2 regions of the Pleomorphomonas sp. PLEO genome follow, and region 1 is predicted to be linked to the other one. Evidence: riboswitches for the same ligand, from Rfam matches in the RefSeq annotation. Region 1 holds a riboswitch; the other holds the start of a gene.
The links. Region 1 has a riboswitch for FMN ahead of AB6N07_RS14135 (DMT family transporter). Riboswitches for the same ligand answer to the same signal wherever they lie in the genome.
Positions count from the first base shown of each region.

Region 1 (7,378 bases):
TATTCGGGCGTGCATACAGACCGTAAGTTGTCAAAGCGAGAAATGGCGGAGCTCATTACCCGCTTGCGCAACCCTAACGTGAGGGTTGGTGAGCAGCGACGGGCGGAGCGATTGAATTGCCACTGGCCGGCTCTGGTCCATTCCGACCCGCGCGATATCGCCTGCATTGTCGAAAACATCAGCCATAGCGGCTGTCGTGTCCGTACCATTGGAATGTTGTTCGCACCGGGTGATCCGGTCATCGTTCGTATCCCGTCACAGAAAATGGTGTTGGACGGTATCGTTGCCTGGTCGCGGGACGAGGAAGCCGGCATCCGGTTCAGCTTTGGCGACGAAAGCCATAACCTGACCGTTTGATCTCCCAATCGAGTAATTGCGGCGACGGGCAATAGTGCGCCCGCCGCCTGGTCGATTGTCAGGGCGCCATGCCGGGCATTGCTGCCATCGGGTCTGTGCCGGTCAGTAGCGTCGGGTCGAGCATGCCAAAAATCATCGCCACGTGGGCGACGATCAGGAACAGCGCCACAAAGCCGGCATGCAGGCCGAGCCGCGCCTCAGGAGTGCGGCCCTTCCAGAGAAAGCCAAGATCGATCAATGCGATACCACCGAGCGGGATGACGCCGGTCAGGTAAAAGCCGACGGCGATCACGTCAGCCGGCCCACGCCAGGCGCCACCAATGGTCAGGGGCACCACGGCGGTGAAGAACAGGTAGAGGAAGACGCCGAGGAAGTAGATGCCGGCGATCGATCCAGCGATCCGGCTTACCTTCCGCACGGCGCCATCGAGATGGCGCGTATACAGCAGATAGAGTTCGGCAATGGCGATGGTTTCGGCGAGGATCACCGGCACAGCCATGAACAGGATAAGGTTCCAGGGCTGGTTGCTGGCCAGCAGCTGCATGTAGTGAGTCATAGGCATGATCGTCTGTCTCCGTGCCGACAGACGCGGCACTGCGGCCGGCGACTGTGGCAAATGGTCCGTTGATGGATGGTCGTTCGGAAGACGATCAGGCGCGGGGTGGTGGCGTCGGTGGCGCGGAGGACGTGGCCAACAGGCGCCGGACGCTGCTAGGCGCGGCAGCGGAGACCGCGGCTAAAAGAAGAGTCGTTGTCGCAGTCACACTGAATACGCCGGAGCAGGCGGCCGGGCAGGTGCAGTCGGTAAACTTGCTATGATTGCGGCAGGCGTCGCGCGCGTCAGAGCAGAGGGAAGCGCTGGAGGAGGCAAGCCAAACGACAGCATGATCGAGGGCTTGTGTCGTCGCGGTCGGGGCAACAGGCGCCGTTGTCTCGGTGAGCTGTGACGGGGTGTGCGCCATGCCGTGCTCGTGCGCGGAGGCGACTGACATGAAGGTCAGCATCAGCAGCGCGAAGAGGACGAAGACCTGGCGGGGCATGCCGACCTTTATGACTGAACGGCGACGGCGCGACTATCAGCAGGCCGGCCGACCGCCGTCAATCAAGGGAAAACGCGGCAAGGCCCTCAGTGCCCATGCCCGTAGACTTTGACAGGGTCGAAAAGACGGTCGCCGCCGATGTGTTCGAGCCTCACCGGGCCCTCGGCCGCCTTCTGGCCGATGGGAGCGTGCCGGTAGAAACAGGAGAGCTGTCCAGTGTGGCATGTGGCGCCGGTGCCGTCCACGCGCACGCGCAATACGAGCGCGTCCTGGTCGCAGTCAGTCAGAAGTTCGACCACCTTCTGTACGTTGCCGGAGGTGGCGCCCTTGTGCCAGAGCTCGTTGCGTGACCGACTCCAATACCAGCCTTCGCCGGTTTGAATGGTCAGCGCGAGGCTCTCGGCGCTCATGTAGGCGACCATCAGCACCTGACCGCTATCGGCGTCGACTGTGACGCAGGCGATCGTGCCGTCCGGGCCGAAGCGCGGGGTCAGCACATCACCCGCCTCAAGCGCCGCCTTATTGCCGGCGGGCGGGAACAGTTTCGTCTCGGACGTCATGTCGGGATCACTTGCCTTCGCCGCGCAGCATCATCATGAAGCGGGCCTGTTCGGTGGGGTCGGTCTTGAAGCAGCCGGTGAAACGGGCGGTCACCGTCGACGCGCCCGGCTTCTGCACGCCGCGCATCGCCATGCAAAGATGCTCCGCCTCGATCAGCACGGCGCAGCCTCGCGGCTTCAGCACCTTTTCGATGGCATTGCTGACCTGAGCGGTCATCGTTTCCTGCGTCTGTAGCCGACGGGCGTACATTTCGACGATGCGGGCGAGCTTGGAGAGACCAACGACACCTGAGGTTGGGTAGTAGGCGATGTGGGCCTTGCCGATGAACGGCACCATATGGTGCTCGCAGTGCGAATAGAAAGGGATGTCACGAACGAGGATCAACTCGTCGTAGCCGGCTACCTCGGTGAAGATGCGGTCGAGCACTTCCTCGTCGGTTTGGCTGTAGCCTGAAAAAAGCTCGGCATAGGCTTTGACGACGCGCTTGGGGGTGTCACGTAGCCCCTCACGTTCCGGATCCTCGCCGGCATAGGCAATGAGCGTGCGGACGGCGGCCTCGGCTTCCTCGCGGCTTGGGCGGCGAGTTTTGCGGGCACTGGCGGTGAAGATGGCATCGTCCATGCTTGGTCCTTCCTGGGGTCTCGCGCAGGTTCTCGCGGAGGCCACAACGTCCGGCTTGTCTCCGCGCTTGGCGGGAAGGCCGTCTCAGGCCTATATACGCGTCGTGCCCCGGAGTTCAAAGGCGGTTGGCGAGAAGCTGGATATTATGCTTGGCCGTCCGCCGAAGGTGTCAGCATGCTCGACGACGTCTATAACGCGCACATCCTTGAACTGGCCGGCAACATAGGCCGCGTCGGCCGTCTTGCCGGGCCGGATGCCACGGCGACGCGCCATTCCAAGTTATGCGGCTCGCGGATCACCGTCGATCTCCGGTTAGAAGGTGACGTCGTTGCCGACTATGCTCACGAGGTGAAGGCTTGCGCGCTGGGGCAGGCAGCGGCGGCCGTTATGGCTAAAAACGTGGTGGGTGCCACGTCCGCCGAACTCAGGCAGGCGCGTGACGAGATGTTCGCCATGCTCAAAGAGGGCGCCGCGCCGCCGGCCGGTCGCTTTGCCGAGCTTCGCTATCTTGAGCCGGTGCGCGACTTCAAGGCGCGACACACTTCGACCATGCTGGTGTTCGAGGCGGTGGTTGCTTGCCTTGACGATATCGCCGCCGCGCGTGTCGCTGGCTAGGAATCGGCCATGTGCGAATGCGGACAGCGACATAGCGATGAAGGCGGCCACGTCAATTCAGACGTTACGACTCGTCGGTCGACGCCGGGGCGTCTTGTTGGCCGGGGACTGATACGAGTCTATCAGATCGTTTTGTCGCCTTTGATGGGGCGGCAGTGCCGTCATCTTCCCACCTGCTCCAGCTATACCGACGAGGCAATCGGCCGGTTCGGCTTATGGGCCGGTGGCTGGATGGGCCTTGCCCGCATTCTCCGCTGCAATCCCTGGGGCTCGTCCGGCTTCGATCCGGTGCCAGAGACGATCGATCGAACCTATCGGTGGTGGCGCCCCTGGAAGGGCGCGCGCTGGAGCGGCACTCATATCGATCCGGCGACTCGGCTAGACTGACGCCTCCCCAGCGGCCTCGGCGGCGCGATGGCCGGAGACTTCAGAACCGGCGTTCGGCGACATCCGGGCATAGATCGGGATGCAGAGAAGGCCGATCACCGCCAGCGCCAGGAAGGCCGGAATGAAGTCCGTTGGAAGGACGGCCATGTCGCCGCGCATCGAGCGGGTGATCTCAAGGGCGGTGGCACCAACCGCGACGCCGAGCGCCGCCGAGATCTGCTGGCCGACCGAGGAGATCGAAGTGGCGTGGCTCATATGCCGATTGTCCACCTCCGCAAAGGCGAGACCATTGAGCGCGGTGAATTGCAAGGAGCGGAAGAAACCGCCAACCAGCAGCACAGCGAAGATCACCAGATGCGATGTCTCCTTGCTGAAAGAGATAATAGCCAAGAGGAATGCGGTGGTGAACAGCGTGTTGACCATCAGCACCATGCGAAAACCGTAGGCCCGGACGATGCGAGGCGCTGAAAACTTCATGAATACCGCGCCGGCGGCGGTGGCGAAGGTGAGCATGCCGCTTTCGAACGGCGTCATGCCGAAGCCGAGCTGAAGAAGAAGCGGCAGAAGGAAGGGAATGGCGCCAACGCCGATGCGGAACAGAAGACCACCGAGCACCGATACGCGGAATGTCGGCAAACGGAAGAGATTCAAGTCCATCAACGGTTCGGGGGTTTCCACCGCGTGGCGGGCATAGGCATAGAGCGAAGCCGCGCCGACCGTGATCAGGGCGATGTCGAGCCAGGTTGGCAGCACGCCGATGCCGCCGGCGGCGACGCCGAATACGAAACCAGCGAGACCGATGCCGGACAGCACGAAACCGCGCGTATCGAGCGGCGGAAGATTCTCTTCCTTGTAGTTCTTGATGAAAATGCTGACGAGAATGAGACCGACGATGCTGATCGGGATATTGATCCAGAAGATCCAGCGCCACTGGAAAAAGGTGGTGATGAAGCCGCCGAGCGGCGGCCCGAGCACCGGGCCGATCATGGCCGGCACCGTCAGCCAGCTCATGGCGCGCAGATAATCGGACTTCTGAATCGAGCGCAGCATTACCAGCCGGCCAACCGGCACCATCATCGCGCCGCCGGCGCCCTGGACGATGCGGGAGGCGACGAAACCTTCGAGTGATGACGACAGGCCGCAGAGTATCGACCCGGTTACAAACACCACGATGGCGAGACGGAAGATGGTTCGGGCACCGAAACGGTCCGCCATCCAGCCGGAGATCGGCAGGAAGACAGCCACCGAAATCAGATAGCTGGTGAAGGCCAGTTTCAGGGAAATCGGATCGACACCGAGATCGATGGCGATCTGCGGTAGCGAGGTGGAGACCACCGAGCTGTCCAGATTTTCCATAAAGAGCGCGCAGGCGACAATCAGCGGAATAAGCATGGCTTTCTCACGTTTCGTCCGGTTTATGGCGGAAGCGCGGTCAAGGGTCGAGGGGATAGCGATCACATGTCGGAGAACATGACTGTCATGCGCGCGGAAACGGTGTGTCGCCTTTGATTTCCGATGCTTCTCGGACTAAAGTCTTTGTGTCGGCGTGGGTTCCCACACTGGCAACCATTCTCGGGGCGGGGTGAAATTCCCCACCGGCGGTAATGGCGGCGTGAGTCGTCTAGCCCGCGAGCGCTCCAGCCGTAAGGCCGGGGGTCAGCAGATCCGGTTGGATTCCGGAGCCGACGGTACAGTCCGGATGAAAGAGAAGGGTATGCTGAAAATCCCGTTCGCGACGGTGTTTGCCGGCCGCGACCGATTGTCTTCATGACCCGATCGCCCTGATTCCGTGTCGTTCCTTGTCTTAAGGATCCGAACCTTGAATCAGAGCCCGAACAAGACCAAGTCGTTTCCCGTGCTGGGGGCGATCTACATGGTGTCGGCCGGCGTCGTCTTCGCCGCTATCAATGTGCTCACCCAGTGGGTGACCGGAACCTACCATTTCTCATCGCAGGCGCTCGCCTTCTGGCAATACGGCCTGTCACTCGTCTTCTTCCTGCCCACGCTTCTGAAGCTCGGTGCCGGCGCCTTCCACACCGCCCATCCGGTGGCGCATATCGTTCGCGTCGTCTTCGCAACGCTCGGCGTACAGTTTTTCGTCGGTGCGCTGGCAGCCGGCGTGCCGATCGCCCAAGTGGTGGCGGTGGATATGACCTCGCCGTTCATCGTCATCGTGGCGGCCCGGCTCATCCTTGGTGAGCGTATCGGCCCACATCGGGCACTGGCCACGGTCGTCGGGTTTATCGGCGGCATGCTGATCCTCGCCCCTTGGTCGGACAGCTTCTCGGTCTATAGCCTGTTGCCGCTCGGCGCGGCGGCTATGTGGGCGGCTTCGTCGGTGATGACCAAGCAGCTCGCCGCCGTTGAGAGTCCGGCTTCGGTGACCATCTATCTGCTGGCGCTGCTCACTCCGATCAATGCCGCCTTCCTGCTCACTTCAACCGGGTTCGACGTGGGAGCCGCCTTCGCACTGCCGGCAGGCACGGTGCTTTGGGTGGTGGTGGCGTTGGCAGCACTGACCGCCGCGGCGCAATATCTTCTGACGCTCGCCTATGCGCGCGCTGACGCTTCCTATCTCCAGACCTTCGATAACGTGCGCCTGCCGCTCAACACGCTGGCCGGTTGGCTGGTCTTTGCCTATGCCCCGAGCGGCTATCTCTGGGGCGGCGCTATCCTGATTATCGGCGCATCACTCTACTTGCTGCGCACGGAGACCGCGACGCGGGGTGGTGACGAGCCCGTGCCGGCTTGAGGATGGCGGCAACGGTGGGCGGAGCGAATGCTCCGGCCGCCGTCTTTTGGCGAAAGCGGTGTGAACAACCGGCGAGTGGCGGCGACCGGCTTTGCATGTGTCGCTCATTCGTGCGAAAAGTCCGTTTCTCTTAGCGGGGTTGCCCCGCCGTTCTACGGGCTTGAATGACATGTCGGTGCTGAAATCGATCCGGAACGCCGTGCCGCCGATCCATCCGGAAGGGCACAAGTTCATCCTGATTTTCCTGGCGGCGACCGTGCTGCTCGGCTGGCTGTTCGAACCGCTGTTCTGGATCGGGTTGGCGCTCACCATCTGGTGCGCTCTGTTTTTCCGCGATCCCATACGCGTCACGCCGGTGTCGAACTCGCTCGTCGTTTCGCCGGCTGATGGTCGCATTTCGTCGGTGGGCCTCGCCGTGCCGCCTCGTGAACTCGGTTTGGGTTCCGAGCCGCTGTTCCGGATCTGCGTGTTCATGAACGTGTTCGACGTGCACGTAAACCGAGCGCCGGTCACTGGCCGCGTCACCCGCATCGCCTACAAGGCCGGTAAGTTCATCAACGCCGAGCTCGACAAGGCCAGCGAGGACAACGAGCGCAACGGCTTGGTGATCGAGCGACCAGACGGGCGTATCGTCGGCGTGGTTCAGATCGCCGGTCTGATTGCTCGGCGTATCGTCTCCTTCACGCGAGAGGGCGAGAGCCTTACCGTTGGCGATCGCTTCGGCCTCATCCGCTTCGGTTCGCGTGTGGACGTCTATCTACCGACGACGGCGACGGCGCTCGTCTCCGAAGGTACGCGGGCGATCGCCGGCGAGACTGTGCTCGCCGATATCGACGGCATCACCAAGACGCCTTTCGTGCGTGTGGCCTGAGGCGGACGGTAATGCCTGGACTTTTCCCGCCGTTTGATCCCGATCCGGAAGCCGTTGAACGTCCGAAGCGGGTTCGTCGTATTCCGATCCGGAGCGTGATTCCCAACCTCGTGACGTTGTTGTCGCTGTGTGCCGGGCTCACGTCGATCCGCATGGGCTTTGAGGGGCGCGTGG
Region 1 covers NZ_CP166625.1:3,043,575-3,050,952, forward strand. The annotation lists gene AB6N07_RS14100 (PilZ domain-containing protein) at 1-357, shown strand, start outside; gene AB6N07_RS14105 (DUF6803 family protein) at 416-919, opposite strand; gene hisI (phosphoribosyl-AMP cyclohydrolase) at 1,484-1,957, opposite strand; gene folE (GTP cyclohydrolase I FolE) at 1,965-2,579, opposite strand; gene AB6N07_RS14120 (iron-sulfur cluster assembly scaffold protein) at 2,754-3,194, shown strand; gene yidD (membrane protein insertion efficiency factor YidD) at 3,204-3,581, shown strand; gene AB6N07_RS14130 (MFS transporter) at 3,573-4,973, opposite strand; FMN riboswitch at 5,146-5,296, shown strand; gene AB6N07_RS14135 (DMT family transporter) at 5,401-6,333, shown strand; gene AB6N07_RS14140 (phosphatidylserine decarboxylase) at 6,494-7,204, shown strand; gene pssA (CDP-diacylglycerol--serine O-phosphatidyltransferase) at 7,216-7,378, shown strand, end outside.

Region 2 (7,378 bases), 250 kb from region 1:
GGAATACGTGGCCAGGCGAGACGATGGCGCCAGGCGCTACGGCCGGGTCGGCGGCGACGCGGATGGTGTGCGCCCGGTCATAGGCCGAGATGCCGGTCGTAATGCCTTCGCGCGCCTCGATGGAGACGGTGAAGGCGGTGGAGCGGCGGGCACGGTTCATCGCCACCATCGGCGAAAGACCGATCCGGTCGATCTGTTCGCCGGTGAGCGCCAGACAGATCAGACCGCAGGCCTTCTTGGCCATGAAGGCGATGGCTTCGGGCGTGGCGAACTCGGCGGCGACGACCAGGTCGCCTTCGTTTTCCCGGTCCTCGTCATCGACGAGCAGGACCATGCCGCCGGCCTTCAGCCGGTTCAGTGCGCGAGATAGGGCTTGCATAGTGCCTCCACGTATTTGGCGATGACGTCGACCTCGACATTGATTTCGTCGCCGAGAGCGGCAGCCGACAGGTTGGTGTTGTCCCAGGTGTGGGGAATGATGGTGATGCCGATGCGGGCACCATCCCGTGCCGGTTCGATGGTGTTGATGGTGAGGCTGATGCCGTTGAGCGAGATCGACCCCTTTTCGACGCAGTAACGGGCGATCGCGGCGGGCAGGTCAAACTCCAGGCGGCGGGCGTCGCTGTCGGGCGTTACCGAGACAAACGTTGCTTTGCCATCGACGTGGCCCTGGACCATGTGGCCGGACAGGCGATCAGCGAGCGCTACCGAGCGCTCAAGGTTGACCACTGAACCGGTTGTGAGACGGCCAAGATTGGAGCGAGACAGTGTTTCGGGAGAGAGGAAGAAGCGGGCCGTGCCTGCCTCGTCCATCTCCGTCACGGTGAGGCAGACGCCGTTGACGGCGATGCTTTCGCCGAGTTCAAGGTCGGACCAGCCGGTTGGAATGGAGACCACCAGCGAGCCGCCGGTGGCCTCGGCCGTCCGGACCGCGACGGTCCGGGCGATGATGCCGGAAAACATAAGGTTTCAGCCTTTCTTGTTGTGGTTTCGAGAAACGGTGACGCGGTCGGGAGTGCCGTCCCCGATCTTTCTGATGGTGACGTGCTCGTCCCAGATGTCGGTAGCGAGGATGGCGGAAGTCAGTATCGGCCCGGCCTCGACCAGGACCTCATGGACGCTCTCCGTGCCGAGACGGGTGAGTGCTTCGCCAATGTCGGAGAACAGTATCGGCCGCAGGCCGCGCCGTGCCGCTTCGGTGAGATAGTCGGCCGGCACACGGCTGCCGCGGTCGAGAATGGCGAGGATTCGGCGCTTGTCCGGATGGTCCGGGAGCCGGCGGACGGTGAATTCCGGGTTGTCGGCCAGGATCGTACCGCTGCCGGTGAGGATGGCATCGGCGCGGCGACGCATGCGGTGGGCAAGCGTCAGAGAAGTTTCCGACGTGAAGGTGCGGTGGCCCACCGGCGGGATCATCGATCCTGTGTCATCAAGTGCCTGCTTGACCGTGACGAAGGGGAGGCCGGTGGTCACCCATTTGACGAAGGGGGCGATGAGGCGCTCGGTGTCGGCGGCGAGGCGACTGGCGTCGGGATGGTCGAATTCAGAGAGGAAGCGAACGGAGAGGCCGGCCGCGGCAAGACGCGCCGCGCCGCCGCCGTCGACGCGCGGATTGGGATCGGTCTCGGCGATCCATACCTCTCGGGCAGGCGTTGCCAGGATCGCCTCGGCGCAGGGCGGTGTGCGGCCATGGTGGTTGCAAGGCTCCAGCGTGACCACCACGGTGTGAATGCGGTCGATCGTGCCAGCCGCGTTGCAGGCGGCAATGGCGCGAGCCTCGGCATGCAGATCGCCGGCCTTGCGATGCGCCTCGACGGCGAGACTATTGCCGACCGCGTCAAGCAGCACGCAGCCGACCGGCGGATTGGGGGATGTGGCGCCAGCATAATCGGCCGCGACGGCGATCGCGCGTGCAAAGGCATCGGCAATGACGCCGGCAGGCAGAGAAGAACTGGTCAGGTCGTTTAAAGCGCCCATGCGGTCCTCGATCCAATGATCGAACGCACTGGGGGCGCAAGCAAACGCGCAAGCACGCGCGCCTCCGCACAGGAGGACACACGTGTGGCGTCAGCCGTTCTCTACCATCCGGACTATACCGTCGGCCCCGGAATCACACCGGATCTGCTGACCCCGCTCCCAGAAGGGAACGGGCGCTCGCGGGCTGACGCGCTTTCGCGCGATTACCGCCGGTGGGGAATTTCACCCCGCCCCGAGAACGTTCACCGCCATGAAAGGCGGCATCCAAAAGCATAGGCATGACGATCCAGACGCGCAAGATCGGATCGATTACGAAGCGCGCCGTGCACGCGATCGTGTTCGGCGCGCCTCCCCGGCGTTATTTTACGGCGTAGGCGATGGGAGATACGAGATCCTTGCGGATGTCTATTACCCGGTCCTTCGGGAGCATAGCATTGTCCACCATGAAGGCCTGATCGCCCTCGAGATTGGTGATGTCAGCGTCGGTCAGCGTTGGCGTGAAGTCATAGAGCGGCAGCTGCGCCTTTGCATCCTCGACCGAGATCTTCTGCTCGTCCGCGGCGATCTTCAGCGCTTCGTCAGGCTTGGCCGCCAGGAAGTCGAGCGACTTGCGATGGGCAGCGAGATATGCCTCGACGAGGTCAGGGTGCGCGTCGATGAATTTGCCCGATGCGGCGATCACCGTGGTCGGTTGGATGAGACCCTCGCCTGTGGCGAGCGTCTTGCCACCAGCCTTCTCGACGGCGATGGCGTTGTTGCCGGCCAGCGTCGCGACGTCGATCTGACCTGAGAGCAGGGCGGCGCGGGCCGTCGGCAGGTCCATGTTGATGTAGTCGACGTCATTGATGGTGAGGCCGGCGGAGGCGAGGGCCGCGGCCAGGAGCTGATGCAGGGTCGTTCCCTTGGGGCCGGCAATCTTCTTGCCCTTGAGATCGGCGAGGGTGAGCGGACCATCATTGCGGGTCATCAGCGCGAAGGCCTTGGGCGAACGCGAATAGACGGCGATGATGCGGACATCGACGCCGTTGGCCTTGGCGAGGATGGCCGAGGCGCCGCCCAACACCGAGGCGACGTCGATGGCATCGGCGGCGATGGCCTCGGTCTGCTTGGCGCCCGAGGTGATCTCGGGACGCTCGATCTTGATACCCTTGGCACCAAAATCGGCTTCGAGGATACCTTCGTGCTTCTCGACGATCGACGGCACATTGAACGGCGCGGTGACGTAGGTGACGCGCAGGGCCTCAAGATCGGCCGCGAGCACGGGGGATAGTGCACTGGCGAAGAACGCGACGGCGAGGGTAAGGCGGGTAATCGGCTTCATGGATTCCTCCTGGATTTGATCTCGGAATTGAACGGATCGGCGCCGCCGACGAGGCGTGCAAGAATTTGGCGGCGGAGGTCGACGACCGCTGGGTCGGTTGCCTCGCGCGGAAACGGCAGATCGATGGCGACGCGATCGACAACGCGGCCGGTCGTCATTTCGATGACGCTTTCGCCGAGCAATACGGCTTCTTCGACGTCATGGGTGACCAGCACCACGGTGGGGCGGCGCTCGCGCCAGACGTCGACGAGGACACGCTGCAGGCTGCGACGGGTAAATGCGTCGAGCGCCGAGAAGGGTTCGTCGAGAAGGAGAATGTCGGGTTGCTGTGCCAGGGCGCGGGCGATGGCGACGCGTTGCGCCATGCCGCCGGAAAGTTGCGCGGGCAGGGCGCGCCTCGCCTCCGTGAGGTCGACCAGCGTTAGGGCCTCATCGACGCGGGCTGCGATGTCGGTATTGATTAGTCGGCTTTTTAATGGGAAGGCGACGTTGGCTGCAACGTCCAGCCAAGGCATCAGCCGCGCCTCCTGAAAGACCACGCCGATGCTATGGGCAGGGTCGCGTCGGACCTTGCCCGAACTGGGCTCGGCGAGACCGGCGAGCAACCGGAGGAGAGTGGTCTTGCCGCAGCCGGAGCGACCGACGACGGTGGTGATCGAGCCTGTCGGAAAAAGCTCGCTCACCTCGTCGAGGGCGCGGACGTTGCGGCCGGCGGCGTCGTAATGACGGCTCGCGTCGATCAGTTCAAGCACGGGCGGCCTCCAGGTCGGCGGATAGCCAAGGGAAGGCACGACCGACGGCGAGGCGGAGCACGAGGTCGGACAGGAGGCCGATGGCGCCGATGACCAGGATGCCGGCCAGTACGATGTCGGTGCGGGCAAGGTTTTCGGCGTCGATGATCATGTAGCCGAGGCCGGCCGAAGAGGCGATCAGCTCGGCACCGACCAGCGCCCTCCAGCTATAGCCGAGGCTGATACGCAGCCCCACGACAAGTTCCGGCAGTGCCGATGGCAGGACGATGCGCATCAGGATTTCGCGGCGGGTGAGACCGGCGACACGGCCGACCTCGATCAGCTTTGGGTCGACGCCGGCGATCCCGCCACGAAAGCCGAGGAACACCGGAAAAAACGAGGCGAGGACGATGATGCCGAGCTTCTGGGCCTCGCCGATGCCGAGCCAGAGGATCAGCAGCGGTATGAGGGCGAGCGGCGGTACCTGACGGATGAACTCCAGAAGCGGGTCGAGCACGGCGCGAGCCAGCCGGATCGCCGATAGCAGCACGGCAAGTGGCAATGCCAGCGCCACCGACAGCGCAAAGCCGAGGAGCACGCGCTGAAGGCTGACCAGCGTGTGTTTCAGAAGAGCGCCCGAAGCGACGAGATCGGACAGAGCGCTGACCACGGCCGAAGGTGCCGGCAACAGATAGGCGTTGGTCCACCCCTCTCGGCCGGCCAGCCACCAGATCATGGCGATGGAGGCGAAGACGGCGGTGGAGGCGAGGAAGCGTCTGGCTGGCATGGCGGCTGTTATACGTCCAAAGTCTACGCTGTCGAGCGTTATGAGGAAATGTTGAGAATGCAAATCATAAATGGTTTCAGACGTTTGCGATACGCGTTATACCGGACAAACCCTTTGCCTTTGGGCGCGGATGCAAGATGATCGTCACCGCCTTCGACTGTTCCGATCCGATGACTTTGGCGGCGCGATTTCGCCCGCTGCGGCATTTTGCCTTTCTCGATAGCGCGCTCGCCGGTTCGTCTTTCAGCCGTCACGCCTTTCTTGCCGCCGACCCTTTCGCGACGTTTCGCGTTGTCGACGGGCGGATGTTGTGGAATGGCGAGGCGATTTCGCCGCAACCGGATGATCCTCCATCGCCTGGCCGTCGGGCGCTGGCCGAGCTTGCGCGCCGTCTGGCGCTTTATCGGCAAGAGCCGGCGGCTGGCATGCCACCGTTTCAGGGTGGCGCGATCGGCCATGTCGCTTACGAGTTTGGCCGCCTGCTCGAACGCTTGCCGTTCGTACCGGCGCCAACCGAGGGCATCGCCGAACTGGAGATGCATTTCTACGATGTAGTCGTTGCCTGCGATCTGATCGACGGCCGCGCTCACCTCGTCTCCACGGGCTGGCCTGAAACGGAGCCGGACAAACGAGAGAGGAGGGCGCGGCAACGGTCGGAGCAGTTCATGGGCTTGCTCGAAGCAGCGGCGCCGACCGAAGCGCCGTTTGCCGGCCTCGATCACCCGGTGTTCAGGGCCAACCTCGACCGGGCCGGCTACGAGGCGGCCGTGGCTACGACCCGAGACTACATTCTCGCCGGCGACATCTTTCAGGCCAACATTGCTCGACGTATCGAAGTCGACCTGCCGGCCGGCTTTGATGCGTGGGGCTACTACCGGACGCTGCGGGCTGCCAATCCGGCTCCGTTTGCTGCTTTTCTTGATCATGGCAACGTGCGGATTGCCTCGTCTTCGCCAGAGCGGCTGATCGAGGTCCGTGGCCGGCATGTTCAAACGCGTCCGATCAAGGGAACGGCGCCGCGCGCCGCAGATCCGGTCGAGGATGCCGCCCGCGCAATGGCGCTCGCCGCCTCGGATAAGGACCGGGCAGAAAATGTGATGATCGTCGATCTCCTGCGCTCTGACCTTTCCGCGGTTTGCAAGCCGCATACGGTGAAGTTGCCCAGCCTCTGCGCGGTCGAGACCTATGCTTCGCTACATCATCTCGTGTCGACCGTGACGGGTGAGCTTGCCGATGGCAGGACGGCGGTGGACGCGCTTGGGGCCATCTTCCCCGGAGGGTCGATTACCGGCGCGCCGAAGATACGGGCTATGGAAATCATTGCCGAGCTGGAGAAAATGCCGCGCGACGTCTACTGCGGGGCGATCGGCTATCTCGGCTTCGATGGTTCGGCCGATTTCAACATCGCCATCCGTACGGCGACATTCGCCGGTAACAGGGCATCGCTTGGCGCCGGTTGCGGCATCACGCTTTTGTCCGATCCGGCGACCGAATTCGACGAAGCCGAGCTGAAGGCGCGGCGGTTGCTCGAAGCTTTCCGGAGGCCGGCATGATCGTCGTCCTCGACAATTATGACAGCTTCGTCGGCAACGTGGCGCGCTATTTCGTCGAACTCGGCGAGGAGGTTAGGGTGTTGCGCAACGACGCGGTCGAGGTGTCGGGCCTTGCAGCGCTCGGTGCTGAAGCTCTGGTCATCAGCCCTGGTCCTTGTGGGCCTGGCGAGGCGGGCGTTTCCACCGAAGCGGTGCGAATACTGTCAGGCCATCTGCCAATCCTCGGCATCTGTCTTGGCCACCAATGCATCGGCGCCGCTTTTGGCGCGCGTATCGCTCAGGCGCGGGAGCCGATGCATGGGCGATCATCCACGATTGTTCATGAAGGAGATGGCCTATTTGCCGGGCTGCCAAATCCGCTACAGGTTGGGCGCTATCATTCGCTCGCCGTTGAGGTGCCGAAAGGCACGCCGCTTCGTGTCACCGCGCGCGCGGAGGGCGGCGACATCATGGCCATCGAGCATATGGCACATCCGACGTTCGGCGTGCAGTTTCATCCCGAAAGCGTGCTGACCGAAGGCGGCTATTGGCTGTTCGCCAACTTTCTCGCCCGACTACCGGGCAGGGAAGGGCGGCTCGCCGCCGCCCCGCTCAGCCCCTTCTGATCACTCCATGGTCGGCATGATGAAGTCGGCGCCGGCACGGATGCCGGTCGGCCAACGGCTCGTCACCGTCTTGAGGCGCGTGTAGAAGCGGACGCCTTCCGAGCCGTGCATGTGGTGGTCGCCGAACAGCGAAGCCTTCCAACCACCGAAGGAGTGGAAGGCCATCGGCACTGGGATCGGCACATTGACGCCGACCATGCCGGCCTGAATGCGTGTGGTGAATTCGCGCGCGCTGTCGCCGTCGCGGGTGAAGATGGCGGCGCCGTTGCCGAACTCATGTTCGTTGATGAGGCGGACGGCGGTGTTGAAGTCGTCGACACGGACGATACCGAGCACCGGTCCGAAGATCTCCTCACGATAGATCTTCATCTCGGTCGTCACGTTGTCGAACAGGGTGGCGCCGA
Region 2 covers NZ_CP166625.1:3,298,406-3,305,783, forward strand. The annotation lists gene ribB (3,4-dihydroxy-2-butanone-4-phosphate synthase) at 1-379, opposite strand, end outside; gene AB6N07_RS15265 (riboflavin synthase) at 355-963, opposite strand; gene ribD (bifunctional diaminohydroxyphosphoribosylaminopyrimidine deaminase/5-amino-6-(5-phosphoribosylamino)uracil reductase RibD) at 970-1,977, opposite strand; FMN riboswitch at 2,070-2,221, opposite strand; gene AB6N07_RS15275 (ABC transporter substrate-binding protein) at 2,336-3,298, opposite strand; gene AB6N07_RS15280 (ABC transporter ATP-binding protein) at 3,295-4,050, opposite strand; gene AB6N07_RS15285 (ABC transporter permease) at 4,043-4,816, opposite strand; gene pabB (aminodeoxychorismate synthase component I) at 4,954-6,369, shown strand; gene AB6N07_RS15295 (aminodeoxychorismate/anthranilate synthase component II) at 6,366-6,974, shown strand; gene AB6N07_RS15300 (CoA-acylating methylmalonate-semialdehyde dehydrogenase) at 6,975-7,378, opposite strand, start outside.
Region 2: it holds a riboswitch for FMN, as region 1 does, so the genes downstream of both, ribD (bifunctional diaminohydroxyphosphoribosylaminopyrimidine deaminase/5-amino-6-(5-phosphoribosylamino)uracil reductase RibD) here and AB6N07_RS14135 (DMT family transporter) in region 1, are expected to answer to the same signal.